Regions from separate parts of the Sedimentibacter sp. zth1 genome, predicted to be linked through region 4. Evidence: a T-box and tRNA genes for the amino acid it is inferred to sense, from the RefSeq annotation. Region 4 holds a T-box; the other regions hold tRNA genes.
The links. The T-box of region 4 lies ahead of tyrS (tyrosine--tRNA ligase). A T-box ahead of a tRNA ligase gene usually reads a tRNA of that ligase, here a tRNA-Tyr.

Region 1 (7,879 bases), 1.4 Mb from region 4:
CAAAAACTGTTTATAGGACGGATTAAAATGATTAGTAAAAAAATTATTGAAGATTATAATTTAAATAATAAATTTATAGAAGAGATATTTAATGACAGTGTTTACTTAGACATTGAAACATCTGGATTATCTGCTGTTACGAGTGAAATTGTTTCTATAACATTTTTGATAGTTGAAAATAATAAAAAAATTATCTATCAAACATTTTCTATAAATGAACAGGAAGAATTAGAATCATTGTTTTTCCTTATGAGTAAAATATATACAAAAAAATATATCATAACATATAACGGGAAATCATTTGATATAACATATTTGAATAAAAAATTTGAAAAATACAATATAGATTTTAATTTAAATAATCTACATAGTATTGATTTGTATAAAGATATGCTGAATTTTAAAAATAAGATTAATATTGCAAATAATAAGCTTAAAACTGTTGAAAAATATTTTAAGATATTTAGAGAAGACACATTGTCTGGCAAAGATGTAATAACCTTGTATGAAGCATATAAAATTCATAAAAAAGATGAGCACAGAGATTTAATACTTTTGCATAATTTTGAAGATGTTTACTATCTTCCAATAATATTTGATAATATTTTGAATTCATATGATAAAATATTTTATTCCAAAACATTAGGTATATTGAAAGTTAATAAAAAAGATATTAGTATATCAAACAAGGCAATAAAAATTAAATTTTTAAATATAACTGATTACAAATTGGATTACAACTCAAATAAACTTTGCTATAAATTAAATTTCAAAAGTCAAACATCTATAACAAAATTAGATATTTTGATTTCTCTATATAAAAGCGATAGCGATAATTATATATTATTTATAGATAATAATGAAATAAAATTGATGAACTTTAACACATTGCCTAATTTAAAAGATAATATTGTGCCAATAGTAATTAATGGAACTCTATTATTTGAAAATGTATGTAGTATTATTGAAAAGGCATTAAAAGATATTTAAAAAATTAAATATTATTGTAATAAAAAAGTTACTACGCAACTCCGCTAGGGGGACCAATGTCCCCCTTCGGCGTAAAAATGCTTATGAAATAGGCATTTTTACTGAGCACTCCCCTTAAAGGCAAGGACGTCCCGTCCTTTGCAATCCTCGTTTTTTATATACTAAAAGTAGACTTTCCCAGTATATAAAAAACGTTGATTAAAAATAATCAACGTTTTTACTATGGTGCCCAAAGGCGGAATCGAACCACCGACACGGGGATTTTCAGTCCCCTGCTCTACCGACTGAGCTATCTGGGCAAACATGGTGGGCCTTCAAGGATTCGAACCTTGGACCTACCGGTTATGAGCCGGGCGCTCTAACCAACTGAGCTAAAAGCCCAAAATATTAATATATTTTGGAAAAATGTGGTGGGCCTGGATGGACTCGAACCATCGACCTCACGCTTATCAGGCGTGCGCTCTAACCACCTGAGCTACAAGCCCACATTTAAATACTGGTCGGGGCGGCAGGATTTGAACCCGCGGCCCTCTGGTCCCAAACCAGATGCGCTACCAAACTGCGCTACGCCCCGAAATACTATTATTTAATTATTATCCTGTTTTTGCTTAATAAAATTGGCAGGGGTGGCAGGACTTGAACCCACGACACATGGTTTTGGAGACCATTGTTCTACCAACTGAACTACACCCCTATGGTGTAAATGGTGGGCCTTCAAGGATTCGAACCTTGGACCTACCGGTTATGAGCCGGGCGCTCTAACCAACTGAGCTAAAGGCCCAAAATATTACAAAATATTTTGGTATAAATATGGCGGAGAAGGAGGGATTTGAACCCTCGCATCCTTATCGGATCTACACCCTTAGCAGGGGCGCCTCTTCAGCCACTTGAGTACTTCTCCATATATATTTTTATAACTATTAAATTGGCGGAGAGGGTGGGATTCGAACCCACGTGGGCTTACACCCTAACGGTTTTCAAGACCGCCCCGTTATGACCGCTTCGGTACCTCTCCGTGGTGATCCATCCGCGATTCGAACGCGGGACACCCTGATTAAAAGTCAGGTGCTCTGCCAGCTGAGCTAATGGATCACTATATTAATTTTTAAAAATGGCTGGAGTAGCAGGATTTGAACCTACGAATGCTAGAGTCAAAGTCTAGTGCCTTACCGCTTGGCTATACCCCAACTTATGGTGAACCAGAAGGGAGTCGAACCCCCGGCACACGGCTTAGAAGGCCGTTGCTCTATCCAGCTGAGCTACTGGTCCATAAATTTTTTTAATGGAGCGGGTGAAGGGAATCGGACCCTCGCAACCAGCTTGGAAGGCTGGGGCTCTACCACTGAGCTACACCCGCATTATATGCGTTTTAACATTTTTTGTTACTTTTGGAGCGGAAGACGAGATTCGAACTCGCGACCCTCGCCTTGGCAAGGCGATGCTCTACCACTGAGCCACTTCCGCATTTTAAACTTAATTGGTGGGAAGGACTGGATTCGAACCAGTGAAGGCGTTGCCAACGGATTTACAGTCCGTCCCCTTTAGCCACTCGGGAACCCTCCCATATTTTCAGTAAAATTATTTTCCGCAACATGGCTTACGCCGTTGCGTCTTTCGCATTGTGTATTGAAATTACTCCGTAATTTCTGCGAAAATGGAGCTGGTGAAAGGACTTGAACCCTCAACCTACTGATTACAAGTCAGTTGCTCTACCAATTGAGCTACACCAGCATGTATCTTGTTTTTATTGAAAATGGCGACTTGGATGGGGTTCGAACCCACGACCTCCAGCGTGACAGGCTGGCATTCTAACCAACTGAACTACCAAGCCACATTCAATTTTGTAAAAATGGTGGAAACAATAGGGCTCGAACCTATGACCCCCTGCTTGTAAGGCAGATGCTCTCCCAACTGAGCTATGCTTCCATGTTTTTTATTTTGTAATGGTGACCCTACCGAGACTCGAACTCGGGTTACTTCCGTGAAAGGGAAGTGTCTTAACCGCTTGACCATAGGGCCTTTTATTTTGGTAGCGGGGACAGGATTCGAACCTATGACCTTCGGGTTATGAGCCCGACGAGCTTCCAGCTGCTCCACCCCGCGACAAATTAATTTAAAATGGTACCGAAGACCAGACTTGAACTGGTACGTTCTTTAGGGAACGCAGGATTTTAAGTCCTGTGCGTCTGCCAATTCCGCCACTCCGGCACATTCATGGCTCCGAGGGTGGGGCTCGAACCCACGACCTACCGGTTAACAGCCGGTTGCTCCACCATTGAGCTACCTCGGAATATCAATCTGGCGATGTCTTACTTTCCCAGGCAGTCACCCACCAAGTATCATCAGCGCTAAAGAGCTTAACTTCCGTGTTCGGAATGGGAACGGGTGTGTCCTCTTTGCTATTATCACCAGATTAGTATAACTCGTAATTTAAAAATTACTTCGTTATATTGTATATTAAGTTATCATTAAATTGAAAGTTTGAACTTTCAAAATTGTATAGGAAAAACTTTTCGAGATTTGTCCGACTGTATCACAAATCTATTTACTCACTTACGTTCGTATAGATTTGGATTTCGCTGGATCTGACCTACCATCCATTTGAGAATCAAATGGGGTTAGGATCATTATTGGTCAAGACCTCGACCTATTAGTATCACTCAGCTGAATACATTGCTGCACTTACACCTGTGACCTATCTACCTGTTAGTCTTTCAGGGGTCTTACTTACTTACGTAATGGGAAATCTTATCTTAAGGTTTGTTTCGCGCTTAGATGCCTTCAGCGCTTATCAATTCCAGACTTAGCTACTCAGCCGTGCTCCTGGCGGAACAACTGATTCACCATAGGTCTGTCCATCCCGGTCCTCTCGTACTAAGGACAGCTCCCTTCAAATTTCCTACGCCCACGACGGATAGGGACCGAACTGTCTCACGACGTTCTGAACCCAGCTCGCGTGCCTCTTTAATGGGCGAACAGCCCAACCCTTGGGACCTGCTTCAGCCCCAGGATGAGACGAGCCGACATCGAGGTGCCAAACCTCCCCGTCGATGTGGACTCTTGGGGGAGATAAGCCTGTTATCCCCAGGGTAGCTTTTATCCGTTAAGCGATGGCCCTTCCATTCGGCGCCACCGGATCACTAAGTCCAACTTTCGTTCCTGCTCGACATGTACGTCTTGCAGTCAAGCTTCCTTCTGCCTTTACACTCTTCGCACGATTTCCGACCGTGCTGAGGAAACCTTTGAGCGCCTCCGTTACTCTTTCGGAGGCGACCGCCCCAGTCAAACTGCCCAACTGACAGTGTCCATATACTGGATCACAGTATCATGTTAGAAATTCAGTATCAATAGAGTGGTATCCCAACAGCGACTCCACACATACTGGCGTACATGTTTCTTAGTCTCCCACCTATCCTGTACAATTAATACCGAATTCCAATGTCAGCCTGCAGTAAAGCTCCATGGGGTCTTTCCGTCCTGCCGCGGGTAACTCGCATCTTCACGAGTACTACAATTTCACCGGATCTATTGTTGAGACAGTGCTCAAATCGTTACACCTTTCGTGCGGGTCGGAACTTACCCGACAAGGAATTTCGCTACCTTAGGACCGTTATAGTTACGGCCGCCGTTTACTGGGGCTTAAGTTCACTGCTTCACTTACGCTTACAGCTCCCCTTAACCTTCCAGCACCGGGCAGGTGTCAGCCCCTATACTTCATCTTTCGATTTAGCAGAGACCTGTGTTTTTGGTAAACAGTCGCTTGAGCCTGTTTTCTGTGGCCCACTAAAGCTCCGGTCGTTCGACTTTCACTTCCATGGGCACCCCTTCTCCCGAAGTTACGGGGTTATTTTGCCTAGTTCCTTAACAATAGTTCTTCCGCTCATCTTTGGATTCTCTCCTTGACTACCTGTGTCGGTTTACGGTACGGGCACCTTGATCTCGATAGTGGATTTTCTTGACAGCGTAGACTCAGTTACTTCACTACTTGTTTTCGCTCCCATTCGTATCTCAGGATTATTGAAGAAACGGATTTGCCTATCTCTTCTCCCTACTTACTTAGACGTACTATTCCATCAGTACGCTAACTTATCTTTCTGTGTCCCCACTTCTCTTTTAACGATCTTCGGTGGTACTGGAATTTCCACCAGTTATCCATCGCCTACGCCTTTTGGCCTCGGCTTAGGTCCCGACTTACCCTGAGTGGACGAGCCTTCCTCAGGAATCCTTAGTCTTTCGATGGGTGAGATTCTCACTCACCTTTCGCTACTCATGCCAGCATTCTCTCTTCTGTACAATCCACAGCCTCTTTCGATGGCGCTTCGACTCGTACAGAATGCTCCTCTACCGATTGTATTAATACAATCCCACAGCTTCGGTGATAGATTTTAGCCCCGGTAATCTTCGGCGCAGGTCCACTCGACCAGTGAGCTATTACGCACTCTTTGAAAGTGTGGCTGCTTCTAAGCCAACTTCCTGGTTGTCTGTGTAGTCCTACATCCTTTTCCACTTAATCTATCTTTGGGACCTTAGCTGGTGATCTGGGCTCTTTCCCTTTTGACTATGAAACTTATCTCACATAGTCTGACTCCCAACGCTAATTTTATGGTATTCGGAGTTTGATAAGTTTCGGTAACGTATAACGTCCCTTGACTATTCAGTGCTCTACCCCCATTAATCTTACGTTAAGGCTAGCCCTAAAGCTATTTCGAGGAGAACCAGCTATCTCCAGGTTCGATTGGAATTTCACCGCTATCCACAAGTCATCCCATAGCTTTTAAACGCTAACGGGTTCGGTCCTCCACCAGATTTTACTCTAGCTTCAACCTGCTCATGGATAGGTCACCTGGTTTCGGGTCTACGACATGCAACTTTCGCCCTATTAAGACTCGCTTTCGCTTCGGCTCCTAACCTCTCAGTTATTAACCTTGCTGCATATCGTAACTCGCTGGCCCGTTCTACAAAAAGTACGCGGTCACACTCGTAGTGCTCCCACTGCTTATAAGCATAGGGTTTCAGGTTCTTTTTCACTCCCCTCCCGGGGTTCTTTTCACCTTTCCCTCACGGTACTATTTCTCTATCGGTCACTAAGTAGTATTTAGCCTTGGGAGATGGTCCTCCCTGCTTCCCACCGGATTTCTCGTGTCCTGTGGTACTCTGGATCATATCTTGCTCTTTGACTTTTTCGCCTACGTGTCTATCACACTCTTTGGAGCTTCTTTCCAGAAGTCTTTGACTATCGTCTCAGATACTTTGTTGATATGTCCGCAACCCCATGCCGAAACATGGTTTGGGCTCTACCGATTTCGCTCGCCGCTACTTTCGGTATCGTTTTTTTACTTTCTCTTCCTAAGGGTACTTAGATGTTTCAGTTCCCCTCGTTCCCCACGTATGACTATTTATTCATCATACGTTACATACGGTTCTCCATATGTGAGTTTCCTCATTCGGATATCTACGGATCAATACTTGTTTGCAGTTCCCCGTAGCTTTTCGCAGCTTACCACGTCCTTCATCGGCTCTTAGTGCCAAGGCATTCGCCCTACGCTCTTTATATCTTGACCTCTTTTGCTCGGTCTTTTTCATTTATGCTTCGTTGGTCATCTCTCAAGATGCTCATGTACAAACGTACATTCCGCTCTTTCGTTCCTTCCGCCTTACCTAAATAAAAATTACCTTCGCAAACTTTATTTTCACTTTTCTTTTCAGAAAAATTACTTTAATCATCAGTTTAATTGTGCGTCTTCACACAACTATTTTTTGGTTACTCTTGTAATTAATATTTGCTTCCGCTTATATTTTTTACTTAGTTTTATTGTTTTTTTTGATGTTTTTCTCTCGTTTCAAACTTGTTCTTTTTAATTTATACTTCGTTGATCGTCTTCTCTGGTGCTCACATATTATTCATATGCTTTGCTCCTCGACTCCTCTCGCCTTGTCTAAATCAAAAATTACTTCGTTTGTTTTTTCCTATACAATTTTCAAAGTTCAGCGATTTACTTTTATTGGTGGAGATGAGGAGAGTCGAACTCCTGACCCCCTGCTTGCAAGGCAGGTGCTCTCCCATCTGAGCTACACCCCCACATCAGCAAATCTTTTATCCACTACTCAAATTCTCACTTGAGTAGCAATGAAACAGCATAAGTTCCTTGTTTCGAACATGCCTTTCTGGCGTTCAAACCAGAAAAGCGACATTGAAACAAAATGTATTACTTTACATTTTGTTTTCTGTCTCCTTAGAAAGGAGGTGATCCAGCCGCACCTTCCGATACGGCTACCTTGTTACGACTTCACCCTAGTCATTAATCCTACCTTAGGCGCCTGCCTCCAAATGGTTAGCTCAGCGACTTTGGGTATTATCAACTTCCATGGTGTGACGGGCGGTGTGTACAAGACCCGGGAACGCATTCACCGCGACGTTCTGATTCGCGATTACTAGCAACTCCGACTTCATGTAGGCGAGTTGCAGCCTACAATCCGAACTGGGATCGGTTTATTAGGTTTGGCTCCAGCTCACGCTTTCGCTTCCCTTTGTTCCGACCATTGTAGCACGTGTGTAGCCCAAGACATAAGGGGCATGATGATTTGACGTCATCCCCACCTTCCTCCGGTTTGTCACCGGCAGTCTCACTAGAGTGCCCATCTTTCATGCTGGCAACTAATGATAAGGGTTGCGCTCGTTGCGGGACTTAACCCAACATCTCACGACACGAGCTGACGACAACCATGCACCACCTGTCTCCCTTGCTTCCGAAGAAGAGAGCACATTTCTGCACTTGTCAAGGGGATGTCAAGCCTTGGTAAGGTTCTTCGCGTTGCTTCGAATTAAACCACATGCTCCGCTGCTTGTGCGGGTCCCCGTCAATTCCTTTGAGTTTCAGTCTTGCGACCG
Region 2 (7,879 bases), 1.6 Mb from region 4:
CCAACATATTGATTTGCGCCCGTTAAAGCATTAAACAGTGTTGTTTTACCACTGTTGGGATTTCCTACAAGTGCTATTTTAATACCCATTTTAATATCCTACCTTTCGATTTGATAAGCAGCCACTAACTGACTGCTATAAAAATTACAGAATTTTATGTCTGCTTCGACTTTTTACTCAATTTCAATCATCTTTGCATCCGCCTTGCGAAGTGTCAATTCATAACCACGCACGGTAATTTCAATCGGATCGCCAAGAGGTGCAACCTTGCGAATATACAGCTCTGTGCTTTTTGTAATACCCATATCCATAATTCTACGTTTAACTGCCCCATCACCGTGAAGCCTTTTAACTACAACGATTTGACCAATTTTAGCTTCTCTAAGTGTGCTCATATTTCTTTCCTCCTTGAAATTTGTATGTAAATTGCAAAGCAAATCACACCATAATCTTTGCTGCCATTTCCTTACTGATAGCTACACGGGACTCTTTTACATTTACAATTACATTTCCCGCAAGTTCAGAAACAACAGTAATACTTGTACCTACAATAAAGCCCAATTTTTGAAGGTGAAAACGAATATCTGATTTTCCACCAATTTTCTTAATAATGTTATCAACGCCAATTGTAGCGTATGTAAGTGGCATCATTTGTACCCTTCTTTCTACTTTGTTTTGGGTTAGTTATAACTAACCCATGCTCAAAAAAATAGTTAGTTGTGACTAACCAATTAAATAATACACCATAATATTTTGCCTGTCAATACTTTATTTTAAAATTTTGTGATTTTTTCATTAGTATATTTTTAAGTAGTAACTAGAGACATTGACATAAAAAGTATTATATGCTATACTTTTTTCTAAGTTAGCCACCGCAAACCACATGGTATTGCATAGATTTTATATTTCAAGGAGTGTTGTTTAGGAAAGAAAAAAAAATAGTTCAAAGTCTATTTTTACATTTATTTGCGTTTGCATATTATCATTAATCTTTATAATAGTCGGAAGTAATATTTGTAATTACGACTCAACTGAAACATTAGAAGGAACAGTAGAAACAGCTAAGATTATTTCTGTCCTTGATATTCATTCACAAGAAATATATGAAGGAGTAAAGAGTACCACTGTTCAATTTAAAGCAAAGATTACTTCTGGTGAATTTAAAGGACAACAGTTTCTTATGGAACAAAGCATTGACGAAATGATTTTACCAACTCCTAAGCAAGTAGAAAAGGGAGATTCAATACTTGTATCAAATTCTCCTGGAATAAATAATACTGAAATGATGTGGTGTTATTTGGGACCGAACAAGCTTTACGGTATGATTGTTTTGGCATCTGTATTTATTTTACTAATTTTGATTATTGGAAAGAAGAAAGGGATTACAACTATTGCATCTCTTGTTTTTACAGTTTCAGCAATTTTTGCAGTGTATATACCATCAATTCTTTCGGGCAAAAATATTTATCTTTCAACTTGCATTATTTCAATATTTGTTATTCTTTCAAGTTTAATTATTATTAATGGACTTAGCAAGAAAACTCTTTGTGCAGTTGTCGGAAACATTGGTGGAATTTTAATTGCAGGGATTTTAGCATTATTTGTAAATTCAGCACTTGAAATAACTGGTATGGTAGATCAAGATTATGTATTTCTAACAATGCTTGAAGGAGATATTTCTATTGATCTTCGTGCAGTAGTGTGGTGAGGAATTATTATAGGTTCATTGGGAGCTATAATGGATGTATCTATGTCTATTGCTTCGGCAATGCAGGAACTATCTGTTGAAATGAAAAACAAAAGTTTTCGTAGAATGGCTCGCTCCGGAATGAACATTGGTCGTGACGCAATTGGAACAATGACAAATACGCTAATTTTAGCATATGTCGGAAGTTCACTTGCAATCATTTTACTATTTACTGCATACAATAGAAATATCTTGTTGCTATTAAATTTAGAAATGATTGTTGTTGAAGTTATTCAAGCTATTGTTGGAAGCATCGGAATTCTACTAGCAGTTCCCGTAACCGTTTTATTTGCAGCATGGATATTTAACAAAAACAATTACAACAAATTATGCAAAGTAGAACAATAAAAAAATACACAAATCAGGTAAAATGTATCCTGAGAACAAATTGATAGAATTTAACGTGGGTGAATATATTATCTTAATCAAAACATATTTAAGCACAAAAAAACAGTCTCTCGACTGTTTTTTCTCTTTGGTACAGGTAAAGGGACTATGAAAGCTCCGCTTTCATCCTCCTTGCACTTTCGTGCCGCGGATCATTTGTCTAAAAACCTGCCACTGGCAGCTTTTCTTCACGCTAAATGCCCACTTTGGGTTCAAGTCCCTTTATTTTTAAGCATAAAAAAAACAGCCTCTCGACTGTTTTCTCTTTGGTACGGGTAAAGGGACTTGAACCCCCACGGTCTCCCACTAGATCCTAAGTCTAGCGCGTCTGCCAATTCCGCCATACCCGCATAAATATTTTTAAATGGTGATCCATCCGCGATTCGAACGCGGGACACCCTGATTAAAAGTCAGGTGCTCTGCCGGCTGAGCTAATGGATCATAATACTAAATTAATTAAATTGGCTGGAGTAGCAGGATTTGAACCTACGAATGCTAGAGTCAAAGTCTAGTGCCTTACCGCTTGGCTATACCCCAACGTATGGTGAACCAGAAGGGAGTCGAACCCCCGGCACACGGCTTAGAAGGCCGTTGCTCTATCCAGCTGAGCTACTGGTCCATAATTATATTACATTTTAAAAATATTGGTGACCCTACCGAGACTCGAACTCGGGTTACTTCCGTGAAAGGGAAGTGTCTTAACCGCTTGACCATAGGGCCATATTATCTGGCGACGTCTTACTTTTCCAGGCAGTCACCCACCAAGTATCATCAGCGCTAAAGAGCTTAACTTCCGTGTTCGGGATGGGAACGGGTGTGTCCTCTTTGCTATAATCACCAAATAAATTTATTTTATACATATTTCATCAATAAAGCTTGTATAGTTTAACATAAACATTTTGATAAGTCAATAGATTTAGGTGAATTGTATTTATGTTAATATTGGAATATAAGTATTTTATTGTACAATTTTACTCAATTTCTAAGTATATTTTTTATTTATTTATCCTAAATTTATAATTTACCAATTCAATTAATTTATCTGGTGCATAATTTGAATATACCATTTCTTTTGCTTTTAATGGATCATCCGTAATTATATTATCCACACCTAAATTTATCATTTTAACTAAATCAGCTTCATTATTAACAGTCCATGCATATACATCCTTCCCTTTATTTTTTATTGTGTTAACTAACCTTTTAGTTATAAAGCTATGCTCAACACTGAATCCATCCGCATAAGGTAAAACAGCAATTTTTCCATATGCAAGAGTTGTTACATAAATTGTCTTTATATCTGGGTCAATTTGTTTTATTCTTTTTATAATATCATATTTTAGAGATGTTACAACACAATCACTCTCAAAATTATTATTTTTTATAATATTAACTACTGCATCTTCTAAACCTTTTTCATGTCCAGTAGGTTTTAATTCAATATTTAATTTAATTTTACCCTTAGCTAATTTTATGACTTCATCTAGTGTTGGAATCCTTTCACCACTAAATTCTTCGCCAAACCATTTCCCCGCATCTAATGTTTTAACTTCATCAAAATTTACATCCCAAATATATTTATTGACACCTGTAGTCCTTCTAAGGTTACTATCATGCATTACAATTATTTCACCATCTTTTGTTTGTTGTAAATCTATTTCAACCCAATCAGCAAAATGATTAATTGCACTTTCTATAGCAATAATTGTATTTTCAGGTGCATTAGCAGAATCACCTCTATGAGCTGTTATGCTTGTTTTATGAAACAATTCTACCTTTAAATCAAGTGAATTGCCTTCGAAAAATAGCAAGTAAAAGTTGTTTAGAATTAAAACTACTGCAATAAATATATATATTTTTTTAGCTAGCTTAAGCTTTCTTAAAACTATCTTAGGCTTTTTATAATTATATATTATTTCTCCAATGTCTTCTTTTTGATTAAAATAGCAAGAACTAATGTAAGCAAAAACAATTGGTAGAGTAAATAAAATAGAAACACCTACTAATAGTATAAAAATCAATCTATAGGAGTTGAAAGTAACAACACCTATTACCTCATTCACTCCTAATGCTTTTCCAAAATTAAATATAATTAACACACTTAAAATCAAAAACAAACTATTCACTATTGAAATAACAAGATTCCATAATATAAGTCCAAAAACTGTTTTAGTATAGTCATTTCTAATTAAATTCATACTTTTATCACAAGCGCTCTTAATATTACAATTTTCTATACAAAAATAATAAAATGCATATATTAACCTCATCAGTATAATTGAAAATAATATAATTAATCCGGTAAAAAAAACCAATCGATTTCTATTTGAATTAATAAAATTTAAAAGAATATTTGGTAATTTAATTAAATATGCAATTTGAACGAATTGCGTAGCTATCAATAAAGGAAAAATAAATATAATTAATAGAAGTAAAAAAATATTAACTCCTTTAAATAATTTAGCACACGAAATTATACCAAAACGGAATATATCTCTTACTGATACAGAAATTTTATAATATGATGCATGATAACATCCAACTAAAGCAGTTATTTCAAATATTACAAATATAGCAAAACCTATTAAGAAAAATGCAAGCATTAAAATCGATGTAGGTTTAGTAATAAAACTTTCAATATTGTCATAGGATAAATAATTCATTCCATTTAATTTCATTGAAAAATTTAATATTACAATTGTGCTTGGGGCAAATAATAATACCACTATAAATTTATAAATTATTTCAAATAACGCTATTGATTTAAAATTAGTTTTTATTAGCTCTAAGCCTAAGCTTTTTTTTAACACATATATCACCTACCACTTATTTTAATGTCACTTATAAATTATATATCTGTTTACTATAAAATGAAATATATATTACAAAGTATTTATTTTTTACTACTAAATATTCATTATTTAAATATAATTTTATGTTATTTATTTTTGCAACTTGTCCGATATATATTTTATAAGAACATAATTAGGAGGATTTATTATGAAATTATCACCTATAGATTCAATAAATAAAATACATGAAAATCATAATCATGATACTAATAAGGAAAAACAAAAGAAAAATTTTACTAAAAATGATAACAGCAAAAAAGATAAACAAGAGATAGACTTAAATATAGATTCAAATCAATTGCATAGTTCAAATGCGAAACAAAACTTCAATAAAATACTTAACAATGAACAAATAGAATATTTAAAATCAAATATAGGAAAAATATATACAAAAACAATACATAAATGATATTAATGACTAAATTATAATTACTTTTGGTTCTATAATAAATGTGGGGTGCATGAAAAATATTTTCATTATCCCAGCATTTTTTATATACAAAAAAAGGCACTTATGATTCAAAACTGCTATAATGTTAGTTGATTAGACCAAACAGAAAGGGATTTTGATATAAGTGCTATCTAATTCTACCAATAATTTATTAAATTTAAAATATGAATCTTATGACTTTTTACCTAAATATCATAGAATAACTAATAGATTAGCTTTTTACATATGTACAGAACTTAAGAAAACTAAATCTATGAAAGAAATTGCTATGGATACCAATGTTTCTATATCTTCTGTTATGAGCTTATTTAACTATGTTAATTATGGAGTGCCTAAACTTGCTTCTGTTTTATCTATTGATGAATTTAAGGGTAATACCGTAGCTGGTAAATACTAATGTATTCTTGTTGATGGTCAAAAAAACAAAGTAATTAACATTTTACCTCACCAGCTATTGACAAAAAGCCATAAAAAAAAGCAGGAAATATTTCACTGCTTACATTAGCGATATTAAATTATAAATTGGAGGCGCCACCCAGATTTGAACTGGGGATGAGGGTGTTGCAGACCCGTACCTTACCACTTGGCTATAGCGCCTTAATAATATAAAAAAATGGGGTAAATAGTGGGAATCGAACCCACGACCTCCAGAGTCACAATCTGGCGCGCTAGCCGACTGCGCTATATCTACCATAATTTTTTGGAGCGGGTGAAGGGAATCGGACCCTCGCAACCAGCTTGGAAGGCTGGGGCTCTACCACTGAGCTACACCCGCATTATATGCGTTTTAATATTTTCTGTTACTTTTGGAGCGGAAGACGAGATTCGAACTCGCGACCCTCGCCTTGGCAAGGCGATGCTCTACCACTGAGCCACTTCCGCATTTTAAACTTAATTGGTGGGAAGGACTGGATTCGAACCAGTGAAGGCGTTGCCAACGGATTTACAGTCCGTCCCCTTTAGCCACTCGGGAACCCTCCCATATTATGTTTTTATTGAAAATGGCGACTTGGATGGGGTTCGAACCCACGACCTCCAGCGTGACAGGCTGGCATTCTAACCAACTGAACTACCAAGCCACATTCAATTTTATAAAAATGGTGGAAACAATAGGGCTCGAACCTATGACCCCCTGCTTGTAAGGCAGATGCTCTCCCAACTGAGCTATGCTTCCATGTTTTTTATTTTGTAATGGTGACCCTACCGAGACTCGAACTCGGGTTACTTCCGTGAAAGGGAAGTGTCTTAACCGCTTGACCATAGGGCCTTTTATTTTGGTAGCGGCGAACGGATTTGAACCGCTGACACTGCGGGTATGAACCGCATGCTCTAGCCAACTGAGCTACGCCGCCATTCTCGTAATTGTCAGTATTACTTCTATATTTTTGGTAGCGGGGACAGGATTCGAACCTATGACCTTCGGGTTATGAGCCCGACGAGCTTCCAGCTGCTCCACCCCGCGACAATTTAATTTAAAATGGTACCGAAGACCAGACTTGAACTGGTACGTTCTTTAGGGAACGCAGGATTTTAAGTCCTGTGCGTCTGCCAATTCCGCCACTCCGGCACATTCATGGCTCCGAGGGTGGGGCTCGAACCCACGACCTACCGGTTAACAGCCGGTTGCTCCACCATTGAGCTACCTCGGAATATCTATTCTAATTAAATATTTAGATATCAATCTGGCGATGTCTTACTTTCCCAGGCAGTCACCCACCAAGTATCATCAGCGCTAAAGAGCTTAACTTCCGTGTTCGGGATGGGAACGGGTGTGTCCTCTTTGCTATTATCACCAGATTAGTATAACACGTAATCTAAAAATTACTTCGTTATATTGTATATTAAGTTATCATTAAATTGAAAGTTTGAACTTTCAAAATTGTATAGGAAAAACTTTTCGAGATTTGTCCGACTGTATCACAAATCTATTTACTCACTTACGTTCGTATAGATTTGGATTTCGCTGGATCTGACCTACCATCCATTTGAGAATCAAATGGGGTTAGGATCATTATTGGTCAAGACCTCGACCTATTAGTATCACTCAGCTGAATACATTGCTGCACTTACACCTGTGACCTATCTACCTGTTAGTCTTTCAGGGGTCTTACTTACTTACGTAATGGGAAATCTTATCTTAAGGTTTGTTTCGCGCTTAGATGCCTTCAGCGCTTATCAATTCCAGACTTAGCTACTCAGCCGTGCTCCTGGCGGAACAACTGATTCACCATAGGTCTGTCCATCCCGGTCCTCTCGTACTAAGGACAGCTCCCTTCAAATTTCCTACGCCCACGACGGATAGGGACCGAACTGTCTCACGACGTTCTGAACCCAGCTCGCGTGCCTCTTTAATGGGCGAACAGCCCAACCCTTGGGACCTGCTTCAGCCCCAGGATGAGACGAGCCGACATCGAGGTGCCAAACCTCCCCGTCGATGTGGAC
Region 3 (7,879 bases), 1.5 Mb from region 4:
AATAACTACTTTATCGCCAACTTTTAAATTTCTAAATTCTACTATATTTACAGATTCTTTTCCCATTTCATCATATGCCACACAAACTGTATCCATTCTACTTTCAGTAGCCAAAACCCATTTATTATTAATTTTAAAATATTCAGGAAAAACAGACAATGCATGATAATTAGCTGGAGAAACTCCATCCTTAACTACCTCCACCAAAGTGGCATTTGGTGCATTTATGAAAATTTCTTGGTTAAAGTCAGGTGGTGTATATTTAGGAATATTTAATGCCATTTATTTTTCCTCCTTTATTTTAAGTTCTTTTTCTTTTTCATCTTTTTTTACATTAGTTCTTTCACAGTATTCATTTACATTAACTTCAACGCTTTCAACCTGTAAATCTTCAACTGGTGTTAACAATGCCTTTTGAACATTTACTACAAAATCCTGTACATTTGTAACTAAAGTCCTTACTGCAATGTTTTCTCTAGCTGCCGCAACTTTATTAACAACGTTTTCAGTTACATCAACAGTATACATAAATACTGGAACTATTGCTCCATCTTCTTTTATTCTATAGCTTGATGCTAATTCTGCTGTAGAAACAGAATGAAGCATTGTAGCTAAACAAATAACAAGTGTTGCTTTATCAGTTTGCTCTTTAACTGCATTTAAGCCTTTTGAAACATTATGATATACTTCTGGTAATGGTCCATCATCTCTTATAGAACCAGCTAATACAAATGGTATATCTAATTTATTAAGCGTCTTAATAAATCCATTTTTAACATTACCATCAGCTATAAATTTATCTATTGATCCTGCTCTTCTAACCTCATTTAATAAATCCAAGTGATTATAATGTCCCATTGGTTGTGAAACTTGTGTGTAAATATTTTGTCCTAATGCAGTATCTAAATATCCACCTTCAAGATCATGTGTAGCCATAGCATTACCTGCTAGCAAAGCTTGTACATAACCATTTTCTGCAAGTTGAGATAAACCTATTCTTGTATCAAAATCAAATACAACTGAAGGTCCTAAAACCCATACTATGTATCCTCCATTTTCTTTTTCATAACGCATAAGGTCGAATAAATAATCATAGTCGTTAGTAAATGATGTTTCAACAGATTTGCCTGCATGACTAATAACAGCTTCATCAAATCCCTCTCTATAAACTATGACTCCATTTGTTCCATCTGATTCTTTCCCTAAAACAACCTTGTCTCCTAAAACTAAATCATTTAACTCTTTTATAATAATATCCTCTTTTTGTAAAACAGCTACACAATTCTGTGAATTATGTTTAGGTAATATCCACCTATTATTGTAATGATAATAAGTAGGTATATGACTAGTTAGATAAAAACCCTTTGGGGATACTCCATCCTTTTTTACTTCGGCTACTCTTATTTCATTTGCACTTAAGAATTTTTCAGAAGTAAAATCCGGTGGTGTGAACTTTGGTAATTCAAATGCCATAAAATGCTCCTTTTGTTTAAATATTTTTGATGTTTATAATTACTCACATAGCAATTCTCTATATGAAATTAAACATAATTTGTTATTAATTTAATTATCAATTTATTGAATGAGTTTTTGTTGCAAAATTACTTATTTAATTGTTATTTCCCAATATAAGTATATTTTATTATAACATATTTTTAAAAAAAATCCATTAAAATAAATAAAATATTCAAAATTATTTATTTGTTAATTTTTTATCTTAATATATAATATTTTATATTTAATTAATTAATTTTGGCATTTTACTTATTTATATTCTGATTTTTACATATATCATATTATATTTAGATATATTTAGATTTTGTATATTTTAAAATTTTATTAAAATATATAATGTTTACTAAAGTATATTTATTATTTTATCGTATATTATTAAATATTACATACTAATTAGTCAAATTACCAGGTTATACATATTTTTTTGTACTATAATTAATAAAATATTGAAAATAAAAAAGCCCACCTTAACTTCATATCAAGAGGACTTAATGTGCTAATACTTTATTTTTCTATTTCCAGTAGATATTTTTTAATATTTAAACCACTTGCATAACCAACCAATGAACCATCGGAACCTATAACTCTGTGTCATGGTACTATTATTGATATTGGATTTTTGTTATTTGCCATTCCTACAGCTCTGTATGATTTTGAATTTCCTATAGCAATAGCTATATCTTTATAACTTCTCGTTTCTCCATAAGGTATATTTAATAATTCTCTCCATACTTTTTTTTGAAATTCTGTGCCATTTAACATCAATGGAACATTAAATACTTTTCTTTGTCCATTAAAATATTCCGTTAATTGCTTAACTACTTCATCGGATAATTTTGAATCTTCAATTACTAAATTTTCATAATTATCTACAATAGTTATTGATGTTATGTAATCTTTAAAATAAACTATTTTAATTAACCCAACTGGCGAATTAAAGTAAGTATATTTCTCATCCATTAAATTACCGCCTCTCAATCTTTTATACTAATATAATATTATTATATCATGTATTAATTGCTATTTAATATGAAGATATTTTTTTTTGTATTATTATAAGCATTATATATAAAACAATTGAGAAATAAAAAAGCACTTATTGCTAAGTACATTTAAATCAATTTACAATATATTTTGTGTAATTGGTGCACCCTAAGGGATTCGAACCCATGACCTTTCGGTTCGTAGCCGAACACTCTATCCAACTGAGCTAAGGGTGCATATAAATTGGAGGCGCCACCCAGATTTGAACTGGGGATGAGGGTGTTGCAGACCCGTACCTTACCACTTGGCTATAGCGCCTTAATAATATAAAAAAAATGGGGTAAATAGTGGGAATCGAACCCACGACCTCCAGAGCCACAATCTGGCGCGCTAGCCGACTGCGCCATATCTACCATAATTTTTTGGAGCGGGTGAAGGGAATCGGACCCTCGCAACCAGCTTGGAAGGCTGGGGCTCTACCACTGAGCTACACCCGCATTATATGCGTTTTAACATTTTTTGTTACTTTTGGAGCGGAAGACGAGATTCGAACTCGCGACCCTCGCCTTGGCAAGGCGATGCTCTACCACTGAGCCACTTCCGCATTTTAAACTTAATTGGTGGGAAGGACTGGATTCGAACCAGTGAAGGCGTTGCCAACGGATTTACAGTCCGTCCCCTTTAGCCACTCGGGAACCCTCCCATATTTTCAGTAAAATTATTTTCCGCAACATGGCTTACGCCGTTGCGTCTTTCGCATTGTGTATTGAAATTACTCCGTAATTTCTGCGAAAATGGAGCTGGTGAAAGGACTTGAACCCTCAACCTACTGATTACAAGTCAGTTGCTCTACCAATTGAGCTACACCAGCATGTATCTTGTTTTTATTGAAAATGGCGACTTGGATGGGGTTCGAACCCACGACCTCCAGCGTGACAGGCTGGCATTCTAACCAACTGAACTACCAAGCCACATTCAATTTTGTAAAAATGGTGGAAACAATAGGGCTCGAACCTATGACCCCCTGCTTGTAAGGCAGATGCTCTCCCAACTGAGCTATGCTTCCATGTTTTTTATTTTGTAATGGTGACCCTACCGAGACTCGAACTCGGGTTACTTCCGTGAAAGGGAAGTGTCTTAACCGCTTGACCATAGGGCCTTTTATTTTGGTAGCGGCGAACGGATTTGAACCGCTGACACTGCGGGTATGAACCGCATGCTCTAGCCAACTGAGCTACGCCGCCATTCTCGTAATTGTCAGTATTACTTCTATATTTTTGGTAGCGGGGACAGGATTCGAACCTATGACCTTCGGGTTATGAGCCCGACGAGCTTCCAGCTGCTCCACCCCGCGACAATTTAATTTAAAATGGTACCGAAGACCAGACTTGAACTGGTACGTTCTTTAGGGAACGCAGGATTTTAAGTCCTGTGCGTCTGCCAATTCCGCCACTCCGGCACATTCATGGCTCCGAGGGTGGGGCTCGAACCCACGACCTACCGGTTAACAGCCGGTTGCTCCACCATTGAGCTACCTCGGAATATCTATTCTAATTAAATATTTAGATATTAATCTGGCGATGTCTTACTTTCCCAGGCAGTCACCCACCAAGTATCATCAGCGCTAAAGAGCTTAACTTCCGTGTTCGGGATGGGAACGGGTGTGTCCTCTTTGCTATTATCACCAGATTAGTATAACTCGTTCTTTTTCATCAACTCTACGTCATTACTCATTCTTTCGTCAGTTACGTACCTATTGTACATGCCTTCCTCATTCATTCGTATTCCTTGATTTGATAAAAAATTACTTCGTTATATTGTATATTAAGTTATCATTAAATTGAAAGTTTGAACTTTCAAAATCGCATAGGAAAATATTTTCGAGATTTGTCCGACTACATCACAAATCTATTTACTCACTTACGTTCGTATAGATTTGGATTTCGCTGGATCTGACCTACCATCCATTTGAGAATCAAATGGGGTTAGGATCATTATTGGTCAAGACCTCGACCTATTAGTATCACTCAGCTGAATACATTGCTGCACTTACACCTGTGACCTATCTACCTGTTAGTCTTTCAGGGGTCTTACTTACTTACGTAATGGGAAATCTTATCTTAAGGTTTGTTTCGCGCTTAGATGCCTTCAGCGCTTATCAATTCCAGACTTAGCTACTCAGCCGTGCTCCTGGCGGAACAACTGATTCACCATAGGTCTGTCCATCCCGGTCCTCTCGTACTAAGGACAGCTCCCTTCAAATTTCCTACGCCCACGACGGATAGGGACCGAACTGTCTCACGACGTTCTGAACCCAGCTCGCGTGCCTCTTTAATGGGCGAACAGCCCAACCCTTGGGACCTGCTTCAGCCCCAGGATGAGACGAGCCGACATCGAGGTGCCAAACCTCCCCGTCGATGTGGACTCTTGGGGGAGATAAGCCTGTTATCCCCAGGGTAGCTTTTATCCGTTAAGCGATGGCCCTTCCATTCGGCGCCACCGGATCACTAAGTCCAACTTTCGTTCCTGCTCGACATGTACGTCTTGCAGTCAAGCTTCCTTCTGCCTTTACACTCTTCGCACGATTTCCGACCGTGCTGAGGAAACCTTTGAGCGCCTCCGTTACTCTTTCGGAGGCGACCGCCCCAGTCAAACTGCCCAACTGACAGTGTCCATATACTGGATCACAGTATCATGTTAGAAATTCAGTATCAATAGAGTGGTATCCCAACAGCGACTCCACACATACTGGCGTACATGTTTCTTAGTCTCCCACCTATCCTGTACAATTAATACCGAATTCCAATGTCAGCCTGCAGTAAAGCTCCATGGGGTCTTTCCGTCCTGCCGCGGGTAACTCGCATCTTCACGAGTACTACAATTTCACCGGATCTATTGTTGAGACAGTGCTCAAATCGTTACACCTTTCGTGCGGGTCGGAACTTACCCGACAAGGAATTTCGCTACCTTAGGACCGTTATAGTTACGGCCGCCGTTTACTGGGGCTTAAGTTCACTGCTTCACTTACGCTTACAGCTCCCCTTAACCTTCCAGCACCGGGCAGGTGTCAGCCCCTATACTTCATCTTTCGATTTAGCAGAGACCTGTGTTTTTGGTAAACAGTCGCTTGAGCCTGTTTTCTGTGGCCCACTAAAGCTCCGGTCGTTCGACTTTCACTTCCATGGGCACCCCTTCTCCCGAAGTTACGGGGTTATTTTGCCTAGTTCCTTAACAATAGTTCTTCCGCTCATCTTTGGATTCTCTCCTTGACTACCTGTGTCGGTTTACGGTACGGGCACCTTGATCTCGATAGTGGATTTTCTTGACAGCGTAGACTCAGTTACTTCACTACTTGTTTTCGCTCCCATTCGTATCTCAGGATTATTGAAGAAACGGATTTGCCTATCTCTTCTCCCTACTTACTTAGACGTACTATTCCATCAGTACGCTAACTTATCTTTCTGTGTCCCCACTTCTCTTTTAACGATCTTCGGTGGTACTGGAATTTCCACCAGTTATCCATCGCCTACGCCTTTTGGCCTCGGCTTAGGTCCCGACTTACCCTGAGTGGACGAGCCTTCCTCAGGAATCCTTAGTCTTTCGATGGGTGAGATTCTCACTCACCTTTCGCTACTCATGCCAGCATTCTCTCTTCTGTACAATCCACAGCCTCTTTCGATGGCGCTTCGACTCGTACAGAATGCTCCTCTACCGATTGTATTAATACAATCCCACAGCTTCGGTGATAGATTTTAGCCCCGGTAATCTTCGGCGCAGGTCCACTCGACCAGTGAGCTATTACGCACTCTTTGAAAGTGTGGCTGCTTCTAAGCCAACTTCCTGGTTGTCTGTGTAGTCCTACATCCTTTTCCACTTAATCTATCTTTGGGACCTTAGCTGGTGATCTGGGCTCTTTCCCTTTTGACTATGAAACTTATCTCACATAGTCTGACTCCCAACGCTAATTTTATGGTATTCGGAGTTTGATAAGTTTCGGTAACGTATAACGTCCCTTGACTATTCAGTGCTCTACCCCCATTAATCTTACGTTAAGGCTAGCCCTAAAGCTATTTCGAGGAGAACCAGCTATCTCCAGGTTCGATTGGAATTTCACCGCTATCCACAAGTCATCCCATAGCTTTTAAACGCTAACGGGTTCGGTCCTCCACCAGATTTTACTCTAGCTTCAACCTGCTCATGGATAGGTCACCTGGTTTCGGGTCTACGACATGCAACTTTCGCCCTATTAAGACTCGCTTTCGCTTCGGCTCCTAACCTCTCAGTTATTAACCTTGCTGCATATCGTAACTCGCTGGCCCGTTCTACAAAAAGTACGCGGTCACACTCGTAGTGCTCCCACTGCTTATAAGCATAGGGTTTCAGGTTCTTTTTCACTCCCCTCCCGGGGTTCTTTTCACCTTTCCCTCACGGTACTATTTCTCTATCGGTCACTAAGTAGTATTTAGCCTTGGGAGATGGTCCTCCCTGCTTCCCACCGGATTTCTCGTGTCCTGTGGTACTCTGGATCATATCTTGCTCTTTGACTTTTTCGTCTACGTGTCTATCACACTCTTTGGAGCTTCTTTCCAGAAGTCTTTGACTATCGTCTCGGATACTTTGTTGATATGTCCGCAACCCCATGCCGAAACATGGTTTGGGCTCTACCGATTTCGCTCGCCGCTACTTTCGGTATCGTTTTTTACTTTCTCTTCCTAAGGGTACTTAGATGTTTCAGTTCCCCTCGTTCCCCACGTATGACTATTTATTCATCATACGTTACATACGGTTCTCCATATGTGAGTTTCCTCATTCGGATATCTACGGATCAATACTTGTTTGCAGTTCCCCGTAGCTTTTCGCAGCTTACCACGTCCTTCATCGGCTCTTAGTGCCAAGGCATTCGCCCTACGCTCTTTATATCTTGACCTCTTAAACTCGTTCTTTTTCATTTATGCTGTGTCTCTCGTCACTTCGAATGCTCACATACTATTCGTATGCTCCGCTTCTTAGCTCCTCGTTTCGTGCCTAAATAAAAAATCACTTCATTTATTGTTAATCATCAGTTCAGTTGTGCGTCTTCACACAACTATTTTTTTGGTTACTCTTGTAATTAATATTTGCTTCCGCTTATATTTTTTACTTAGTTTTATTGTTTTTTTGATGTTTTTCTCGTTTGTTTTTTCCTATACAATTTTCAAAGTTCAGCTTGCTTTGAACATTTTGTTGCCAAAATTTTCTCTGCATTAGTCTTAATACTCAAATTCTCACTTAAGTATCAATGAAACAGCACAAGTTCCTTGTTTCGAACATGCCTTTCCGGCGTTCAAACCAGAAAAGCGACATTGAAACAAAATGTATTACTTTACATTTTGTTTTCTGT
Region 4 (7,879 bases):
TTTATTTAAAAATTCTATTGGTGACAAACTTTTTTCATTTAGATAAGGATAAACTTCCATAGAGAAACTTTCTACGGAAGTTTCTTTTATTATATTAATAATATTTTTAAAATCAATACTACCCTTTGTCGGTAACCAATGTCTATCTTTCAATCCATCATTGTCAGATAAATGAACACACATTAATCTATTTTTGTATTGATTTAATATTAATCCTTTGCTTTGTCCATTGACAAAATCATGAGATGAATCATAGCAAAATCCAAGCTTTGGTGATTTGAATTCGTCAAGTATAAATTTTGAATATTCAAAATGTTTAGTATTCTCTATTGCAACATTTAAATCAATATCTTCAGCAAGCTTTACAATCTCATTAAAAGATTCAAATCCCATTTTATAATTTAAGCTTATATTTTCTAAATCATTAGTATGCATAACCACTTTTTGAACGTTTGACTTTTTGCAATCACATAACCATGTTAGAACGGTAGTAAGTTTTTTATTCCTTTCGTTCTTTTTATCTGACCATAATAAATTAGTATCCTCAAACGGTAAATGAACGTTATCAACTGCAAGTCCAATACTATTTGCGAGACTAATAAAATTCATTTTATCTACAAAATAAGGAATTGTCTCATCTTCCCACCATAACATAACAGAATCAAAATTAGCTTCTTTAATCAGTTCTAAACGCTCTTGAATAGGAAGAATATATCCGAACCAATTAAAAATACCTGTTTTATACATATTAGCGCCTCGTTTCAAAATGTAATAATTTATTATAACAGTAATAAATTTTGTATGCAATATATCTTGTTAGATACAGAAAAAATATTATTGAATATAAATTTTTTGATACCTTAAAGAGTTAAGTAAAATTACATAATTTGTAATTACTTATAAACCATGATACTATTAATTATACTAAATTAACTATGGAGGAAAGTATATGAATATTTGTGCTGAAAGGGAATTCAAGTTATTAAAAAAGATTGGATTTGTTAGAACAAGTGGTAGTAAAGAAGAAAAAATGGCAGCAGATATATTAGTGGAAGAAGTAAAATCTATAGGGGTAGAAGCTAAATTAGAACCTTTTAAGGTTGAATATTATAATATATCAAAAGTAAAATTAGAAGTGTTAGAACCATTTTACAAGGAATACACAGTAACAGGTTATGGTATGAGTGGGAGTACAATAGAAGATGGCTTGGAATGTGAATTTGAATATGTAGAGGATGCAAGCAAAGTTAATCTAATCAATGCTAAAGATAAAATAGTACTAGTAAATGAAAGAGTTACTGTAAAAGCATATGAAAATCTTGTTAAAGCTGGAGTTAAAGGATTTATATCATTTAGCGGTAGTGTTTTTGATGATGAAGATAAAACAGATTTAGAAACAAGAATGCTTAGAGCAAAACATTTAAAGCATGGTAAAATTCCGGGAGTAACAATTAGGGCAAATGATGCATTAGATATGCTTAAACAATCTCCTGCAAAAGTTAAGATGACACTCATTCAGGAAGAAGGAGAATGTGATTCACATAATGTTATAGCATCGATAGAAGGAAGTACATATAAAGATGAAGAAATACATTTTGTAGCGCATTATGATAGTGTACCATTTAGCAGAGGAGTATATGATAATGGTGCTGGTTCTGTTATAATAATGGAGTTGCTTAGATATTTCAAAGAAAATCAACCTAAAAGAAATTTAAAATTTATATGGTTTGGTTCTGAGGAAAGAGGCTTGCTAGGAAGTAAATACTATACAAGTATACATGAAGATGAATTAAAAAATGTAGTTATGACAGTAAATGTTGATATGGCTGGACCAATTCTTGGTCAAAATAGAGCATTTGTTACAGCAGATAACAGCTTATGCAACATGGTAGAGTATTTATCAAAAGAAATAGGTTTTCCTATGAAAGTTGTACAAGATGTATATTCTAGTGATTCAACTCCATATGCAGATAAAAAAGTTCCAGCTATAAGTTTTGCACGTTTTGCTGCAAAAGGCGGAGCTGGATTACACAACAGGAATGATGTATTAAATACATTGTCAATGAATAATCTTAAAAATCTAACAGATTTTATAAAAGTATTTAGTGAAAGAACAGTTAATGCATGTTTATTTCCAGTGCCAAGAGAAATACCAACCAACATGGTTAAAGCAGTAGATAAATACCTTATGAAAGAACCTAAAAAAGAAAAATAGAAATATTTAAATACACAAAATTATTTGCACGGCCTATTTACACAATAAAAAATCCACAAATATTTATAATTTGTGGATTTTTTTATAGCAATTATATTTTGTATGTGAATAAATTATTAACAATTTATCTAGTAAACATTTGTGTCCAGTATGCCTTTCCGCTAGAGTTAGTAGCGTATCCAACACCTATTTTTGTAAATGTAGATGATAATATATTTGCTCTATGTCCAGAAGAGTTCATCCATGCATTTACTACCTCTTCGGGAGTTCTTTGTCCTGCTGCAATGTTTTCGCCCCATGCTGTGTATGAAATATTGTATTTTGTTAGCATATTACCAGCACTACCGTAAGTTGGCGATGTATGACTAAAATAATTGTTAGTAGCCATATCTTTTGATTTTATTCTTGCTACATTTGAAATTGAAGTATCAAGTTTTAATGGTGTTAAACCGTTTTTTGTTCTCTCAACATTTACAAGCTCAACAACTTTTTTTTCAAAGCTTGAAACAGATGTATTTGTATTTTCAGTGCTAGGCTTGTCTTTTTCCGGAACAGTTATGCTAGGCTTGTCTTTTTCCGGAACAGTTATGCTAGGCTTGTCTTTTTCCGGAACAGTTATGCTAGGCTTGTTTTTTTCCGGAATAGTTATGCTAGGCTTGTCTTTTTCCGGAACAGTTACACTAGGTTTATTATTATTTGGAACAGTTACGTTAGGTTTATTATTGTTTGGAACAGTTATGTTAGGTTTATTATTGTTTGGAGTAGTTACGCTAGGCTTGTCATTTTTTTGACCAAATCTAGATTTTAAAGAGTTTAAAATAGATATATATTTGTTGTTGCAAGATTTGTCAGTCATATATTTATTTATAAAACTAAAAATGTCTATATTACAATTAGATTGAGAAAAATTTTCACAGTTTTTATTACTTTCTACTCCTTTCGTCAGAATGTAGCAGTTTGAATTAAAGTTATTCAATACATTGCTATTGCAGTTGTCATTAGTATTTCCGAAAGCTGGAAAAATTGACATTGCTGTAATTAGTAAAGATAAAGTTATCACTTTATTCTTCATATAATCACGCTCCTTCTTATGAAATTTTGTATTTTAGGGAACTTGATTTGCGTTTCCCCCGATAAATAAAGTATACAGGGGATACCATAAAAGATAAACCCTCAATAATATGAACAAATGTTAAATATGTTCATATTATTGTTTATACAGTAATATTTATAAATATTTACAAAAATAAATTGAACATTTTACTTATAATTATAATATATGTAATAGAAAAAGCTTAAAATATACAATAAATAACAACTTATACATATAAAAATAAATAAAAAAAGTAAAATGTTTTCTTGACATTTAAAAAATTGTGTAATAATATAATACATAATAATTAATTAATGAAGACAAAGTATACTTTGAAGGAAATAAGTAATATTGTTAATGCTTTTCAGAGAGTAAGTCGGTTGGTGCGAGGCTTATAGTATAATAATATGAAATACGATTCTGGAGTATCTATAGGAAACTATAGCGGGTAACTGAACGTTATTCAGTCTGAGGCACTTGATAGAGTGTAAAATAAGGTGGTACCACGGTTATTTCGTCCTTTAGGATGAGATAGCCGTTTTTTTATTTTTGTAAATTAATAATAGGAGGTATTTATGGAAAAGCAAAATGTTTTTGACGTATTAAAAGAAAGAGGATTTATTGAGCAATGCACTCATGAAGATGAGATTCGTGAAGCTCTAGGCAAAGAGAGAGTGACATTTTATATAGGGTTTGACGCTACAGCAGATAGCTTGACAGCAGGACACTTTTTAACAATTATGGCTATGATGCATATGCAAAGAGCAGGGCATAGACCTATAGCTTTACTTGGTGGAGGAACTACAATGATAGGTGATCCATCAGGAAAATCAGACATGAGAAATATTATGACTAGAGAAAAAATAGATTATAATGCGAAAAGATTTCAAGAACAATTATCTAGATTTATTAGTTTTGACAATGATAATGCAATAATCGCAAACAACGCAGACTGGTTATTAAATTTAAATTATGTAGATTTTTTAAGAAATGTAGGAGTTCATTTTTCTGTAAACAGAATGCTTACAGCTGAATGTTACAAACAAAGGATGGAAAAAGGACTAACATTCTTTGAATTCAACTACATGTTGATGCAATCATATGATTTCTGGAAATTAAATAAATTATATGACTGTACTATGGAACTAGGTGGAAATGACCAATGGTCAAACATCATAGGTGGTGTTGAACTTATAAGAAGAAAAGAACAAAAGCCAGCATTTGGGTTAACATTTAAATTGTTAACTACAAGTGAAGGAGTTAAAATGGGTAAAACTATGCGTGGTGCTTTGTGGTTAGATCCTGAAAAGACTTCACCATACGAATTCTATCAATACTGGAGAAACATAGAGGATGTAAAAGTAGAAGAATGTTTAGGATTATTAACATTCTTACCAATGGATGAAGTTAGAAGTTTAGGCGCATTAGAGGGTTCTGAAATCAACCGTGCTAAAGAGGTTTTGGCTTACGAAATAACTAAAATTGTTCATGGAGAAGAAGAAGCTACAAAAGCACAAGCAGCAGCAAGAGCATTATTCGCTGGTGGAGTTGATATGGAACATGTTCCTACAACAGAAATTACTAAATCAGAAATAGGTGAAGGAATTAATGTGATTGACCTACTAATAAAATTAAACCTAATTAAATCAAAAAGCGAAGGAAGAAGACTTATAACACAAAAAGGTGTAAGAGTAGATGATGTAGTAGTAGAAGACATAACTAAAGTAATCACTTTTGCAGACTTTAAAGAAAATAGTATTATGATTAAAAAAGGTAAAAAAGTTTTCCATAGAGTTATTGTAAAATAAAATAGTAAAATAAATCAAGCTTCAATGCTAATTTATGATATAGCATTGAGGCTTCTATTTTGTTTTATAGTTCTTATATATGCATTTTGTTTTATTGAACTTTTTTATATATTATGTTATGCTTTTTAGATATTATAATTAAACACGGGGTAACTATGAAATTATTAAATAGCTATCATTCTTCATGGAATGAGTTTTTAACAGAAGAAAGAATAAATGAGATAAATCAAATAGAAAAAGAAATAGGGGATAATATAAATCCTGAAAAAGAGAATGTACTTAGATTTTTAAATCTAAATTTAGATGAAATAAAAGTAGTAATATTAGGGCAAGATCCTTATCCTGAAAAAGGCAGAGCAACTGGTAGAGCCTTTGAGGTTGGAGATTTAAATGATTGGAATCAAAAATTCAGACAAGTATCTCTCAAAAATATCGTTAGATTAATACATAAAAATTATAATAATATAGAAAATTATGAAGATATATTTAAATTTTCCAATATTCAAAAGCAAATAAGGGATAACAAATTCAATATTAGGCAACCTAATGTACTGTTTAAATGTTGGGAAAATCAAGGCGTTATGCTACTTAATACTTATTTTAGCGTAGAGGCAGGCAAACCCGGTAGTCATATAAAAATATGGCAGAGTTTTAGTCAAGAGCTACTAAGGTATATATCAAGCAAAAATCCAAGTATTAATTGGTTTTTATGGGGCAAGCAAGCAGAAGAAAAATCTCAGTATATTATTAGTGGTACAAAATATATCAGCAGGCATCCAATGATGTGTTCATCAAAGTACGATGACGATTTTCTAAAATCAAGCTGTTTTAAAAAAACAATGCAAACTATAAATTGGCTAGGATAATATAAAAATATTAAATATATTTAATATTTTATGTAGAAAAAGTTTACAATGAAAAAAACGTGTAAAATTGACTATTTTAAGTTAATATTATCGAAGAACTAAAAAAAATAACATTGAAATATCAATGCTATCCCTATATGTAGTGTATATTTGACTAAAAAGCCAAACGATGATACAATATATAGTATAATAAAAAAACAAGCTTTTATAAAGGGTTGAGGTGGGTAATGATAAAAATACTAAAGAGAACTGGTAGTTCAGCTGATTTTGATATTAACAAAATTGAAAATGCCATTAATAAAGCAATGAAGGAAACAAAAAAGGGTGTAGATTTAAGTATCGTTAAAGAGATATCAGAATCTATAGAAAAAGAATTAGAGTTAAAAAAATATCCTGTTCCTGTTGAACTTATACAAGATATGGTAGAAGATAAGCTTATGGATAGTAGCAGAAAAGATGTAGCAAAAAGATACATACTGTATAGATATGAAAGAGATAAATCAAGAGATTCTAGGAAAAGAAAAGATACAAAGCTTTTAAGTGAAGAATTTTTGAGCAAATACAAACATAAAGAATCTCCAATGAACCAGTTGGGTAACTTTGTATATTATCGAACATATTCGAGATGGTTAAATGAAGAAAGAAGAAGAGAGTATTGGTGGGAAACAGTAAGAAGAGCAGTTGAATATAACTGTAGCTTAGTACCAACAACCAAGGAAGAAGCAGAAATATTGTATGACAATATATTTAACCTAAGACAATTCCTTTCAGGAAGAACTTTTTGGGTTGGTGGAACACCAGTAGCATATAATTATCCTATGGCAAACTATAACTGTGCATTTGAGGTTATAGATAACTATCATGCATTCAGAGATTTATTTTACTTATTGATGATTGGTTCAGGTGTTGGAGTAAGAATATTAAAAGAAGATGTAAATAAGCTTCCAAAAATCAGAAGTAACTACATGATAATACATGAAGCATATACTCCTATAGACAAAGAACATAGAGAAGATAATACTAGTCTTGAATTCTATAAAAATAATTCAGCGATGATTGTTATTGGGGATAGTAAAGAAGGTTGGGTTCAAGCACTTGATTTCTTTTTAAAACTAATTTGCAATACAGAGTACAAAAATATTACATCTATAGTTATTAATTATGACAATGTAAGACCAAAAGGAGAGACATTAAAAACTTTTGGTGGTACAGCTAGTGGACATGAAAGCTTAAAAGGTATGTTTGCTAAAATAGACAAAGTAATTCAAAAACGTTCTAGTATCGAAGGAAAAGATAGATTTAAATTATTATCTATTGATTGTCTTGATATAGCAAATATCATAGGCGAAAATGTTGTGGTTGGTGGAGTAAGAAGAACTGCTGAAATTATGCTTATTGATTATAATGATAAGGAATGTGTAGAAGCAAAATCTAAATTATATAAACAAATTGACGGTCAATGGATAGTTGACAAAGATATAATTCATAGACAAATGAGCAATAATTCAATATATTATAAAGAAAAACCTACAAGATCTCAATTACATTGGCAAATAGAACAAATGAGATACTCAGGTGAGCCAGGTTGGGTTAATGAAATAGCTGGAGCAAAACGTAGAAAGAATATGAATGGTGTTAATCCTTGTGGTGAAATATTATTAGATTCAAAAGGACTTTGTAATTTAACTACACTAAATGCATTTGCATTTGTAAATCCTGATAATACATTAGATGAAGAGGGTATATTGCAAGCACAAAAATTGTCTGTTAGAGCTGCATATAGAATGACTTGTGTTGAATTAGAATTACCAGATTGGGATACAATTCAACAAAGAGACAAATTAACAGGTTGTTCATTGACAGGATGGCAGGATATGGTGAATGCCGTTAATCTTGA

Region 1: it has a tRNA-Tyr gene. The T-box ahead of tyrS (tyrosine--tRNA ligase) is inferred to sense a tRNA for this amino acid. The anticodon was not compared.
Region 2: it has a tRNA-Tyr gene. The T-box ahead of tyrS (tyrosine--tRNA ligase) is inferred to sense a tRNA for this amino acid. The anticodon was not compared.
Region 3: it has a tRNA-Tyr gene. The T-box ahead of tyrS (tyrosine--tRNA ligase) is inferred to sense a tRNA for this amino acid. The anticodon was not compared.

Annotation. Positions count from the first base shown of each region.
Region 1 is NZ_CP071445.1:1,368,590-1,376,468, forward strand. Features, by position in the region: gene JYG23_RS06855 (ribonuclease H-like domain-containing protein) at 28-990, shown strand; tRNA gene JYG23_RS06860 (tRNA-Phe) at 1,214-1,289, opposite strand; tRNA gene JYG23_RS06865 (tRNA-Ile) at 1,295-1,371, opposite strand; tRNA gene JYG23_RS06870 (tRNA-Ile) at 1,399-1,475, opposite strand; tRNA gene JYG23_RS06875 (tRNA-Pro) at 1,488-1,564, opposite strand; tRNA gene JYG23_RS06880 (tRNA-Trp) at 1,609-1,684, opposite strand; tRNA gene JYG23_RS06885 (tRNA-Ile) at 1,695-1,771, opposite strand; tRNA gene JYG23_RS06890 (tRNA-Ser) at 1,802-1,891, opposite strand; tRNA gene JYG23_RS06895 (tRNA-Ser) at 1,917-2,005, opposite strand; tRNA gene JYG23_RS06900 (tRNA-Lys) at 2,007-2,082, opposite strand; tRNA gene JYG23_RS06905 (tRNA-Gln) at 2,103-2,177, opposite strand; tRNA gene JYG23_RS06910 (tRNA-Arg) at 2,183-2,259, opposite strand; tRNA gene JYG23_RS06915 (tRNA-Gly) at 2,274-2,347, opposite strand; tRNA gene JYG23_RS06920 (tRNA-Gly) at 2,380-2,454, opposite strand; tRNA gene JYG23_RS06925 (tRNA-Tyr) at 2,469-2,553, opposite strand; tRNA gene JYG23_RS06930 (tRNA-Thr) at 2,646-2,721, opposite strand; tRNA gene JYG23_RS06935 (tRNA-Asp) at 2,745-2,821, opposite strand; tRNA gene JYG23_RS06940 (tRNA-Val) at 2,841-2,916, opposite strand; tRNA gene JYG23_RS06945 (tRNA-Glu) at 2,935-3,009, opposite strand; tRNA gene JYG23_RS06950 (tRNA-Met) at 3,018-3,093, opposite strand; tRNA gene JYG23_RS06955 (tRNA-Leu) at 3,110-3,198, opposite strand; tRNA gene JYG23_RS06960 (tRNA-Asn) at 3,206-3,280, opposite strand; rRNA gene rrf (5S ribosomal RNA) at 3,287-3,403, opposite strand; rRNA gene JYG23_RS06970 (23S ribosomal RNA) at 3,621-6,551, opposite strand; tRNA gene JYG23_RS06975 (tRNA-Ala) at 6,994-7,069, opposite strand; rRNA gene JYG23_RS06980 (16S ribosomal RNA) at 7,228-7,879, opposite strand, start outside.
Region 2 is NZ_CP071445.1:1,154,143-1,162,021, forward strand. Features, by position in the region: gene feoB (ferrous iron transport protein B) at 1-89, opposite strand, end outside; gene JYG23_RS05715 (FeoA family protein) at 174-395, opposite strand; gene JYG23_RS05720 (FeoA family protein) at 439-651, opposite strand; partial or broken gene JYG23_RS14830 (YibE/F family protein) at 1,322-2,095, shown strand; tRNA gene JYG23_RS05735 (tRNA-Leu) at 2,402-2,484, opposite strand; tRNA gene JYG23_RS05740 (tRNA-Lys) at 2,500-2,575, opposite strand; tRNA gene JYG23_RS05745 (tRNA-Gln) at 2,597-2,671, opposite strand; tRNA gene JYG23_RS05750 (tRNA-Arg) at 2,677-2,753, opposite strand; tRNA gene JYG23_RS05755 (tRNA-Glu) at 2,780-2,854, opposite strand; rRNA gene rrf (5S ribosomal RNA) at 2,860-2,976, opposite strand; gene JYG23_RS05765 (glycerophosphodiester phosphodiesterase) at 3,130-4,944, opposite strand; gene JYG23_RS05770 (hypothetical protein) at 5,135-5,395, shown strand; gene JYG23_RS05775 (transposase family protein) at 5,562-5,834, shown strand; tRNA gene JYG23_RS05780 (tRNA-Cys) at 5,961-6,034, opposite strand; tRNA gene JYG23_RS05785 (tRNA-His) at 6,052-6,128, opposite strand; tRNA gene JYG23_RS05790 (tRNA-Gly) at 6,139-6,212, opposite strand; tRNA gene JYG23_RS05795 (tRNA-Gly) at 6,245-6,319, opposite strand; tRNA gene JYG23_RS05800 (tRNA-Tyr) at 6,334-6,418, opposite strand; tRNA gene JYG23_RS05805 (tRNA-Asp) at 6,440-6,516, opposite strand; tRNA gene JYG23_RS05810 (tRNA-Val) at 6,536-6,611, opposite strand; tRNA gene JYG23_RS05815 (tRNA-Glu) at 6,630-6,704, opposite strand; tRNA gene JYG23_RS05820 (tRNA-Met) at 6,713-6,789, opposite strand; tRNA gene JYG23_RS05825 (tRNA-Met) at 6,824-6,899, opposite strand; tRNA gene JYG23_RS05830 (tRNA-Leu) at 6,916-7,004, opposite strand; tRNA gene JYG23_RS05835 (tRNA-Asn) at 7,012-7,086, opposite strand; rRNA gene rrf (5S ribosomal RNA) at 7,118-7,234, opposite strand; rRNA gene JYG23_RS05845 (23S ribosomal RNA) at 7,452-7,879, opposite strand, start outside.
Region 3 is NZ_CP071445.1:1,171,602-1,179,480, forward strand. Features, by position in the region: gene JYG23_RS05865 (hypothetical protein) at 1-282, opposite strand, end outside; gene JYG23_RS05870 (hypothetical protein) at 283-1,473, opposite strand; gene JYG23_RS05875 (methylated-DNA--[protein]-cysteine S-methyltransferase) at 2,020-2,475, opposite strand; tRNA gene JYG23_RS05880 (tRNA-Arg) at 2,659-2,735, opposite strand; tRNA gene JYG23_RS05885 (tRNA-Cys) at 2,744-2,817, opposite strand; tRNA gene JYG23_RS05890 (tRNA-His) at 2,836-2,912, opposite strand; tRNA gene JYG23_RS05895 (tRNA-Gly) at 2,923-2,996, opposite strand; tRNA gene JYG23_RS05900 (tRNA-Gly) at 3,029-3,103, opposite strand; tRNA gene JYG23_RS05905 (tRNA-Tyr) at 3,118-3,202, opposite strand; tRNA gene JYG23_RS05910 (tRNA-Thr) at 3,295-3,370, opposite strand; tRNA gene JYG23_RS05915 (tRNA-Asp) at 3,394-3,470, opposite strand; tRNA gene JYG23_RS05920 (tRNA-Val) at 3,490-3,565, opposite strand; tRNA gene JYG23_RS05925 (tRNA-Glu) at 3,584-3,658, opposite strand; tRNA gene JYG23_RS05930 (tRNA-Met) at 3,667-3,743, opposite strand; tRNA gene JYG23_RS05935 (tRNA-Met) at 3,778-3,853, opposite strand; tRNA gene JYG23_RS05940 (tRNA-Leu) at 3,870-3,958, opposite strand; tRNA gene JYG23_RS05945 (tRNA-Asn) at 3,966-4,040, opposite strand; rRNA gene rrf (5S ribosomal RNA) at 4,072-4,188, opposite strand; rRNA gene JYG23_RS05955 (23S ribosomal RNA) at 4,497-7,426, opposite strand.
Region 4 is NZ_CP071445.1:2,720,725-2,728,603, forward strand. Features, by position in the region: gene JYG23_RS12990 (sugar phosphate isomerase/epimerase) at 1-747, opposite strand, end outside; gene JYG23_RS12995 (M28 family metallopeptidase) at 950-2,215, shown strand; gene JYG23_RS15180 (CAP domain-containing protein) at 2,340-3,287, opposite strand; T-box leader at 3,632-3,833, shown strand; gene tyrS (tyrosine--tRNA ligase) at 3,884-5,116, shown strand; gene JYG23_RS13010 (uracil-DNA glycosylase) at 5,272-5,982, shown strand; gene nrdJ (ribonucleoside-triphosphate reductase, adenosylcobalamin-dependent) at 6,210-7,879, shown strand, end outside.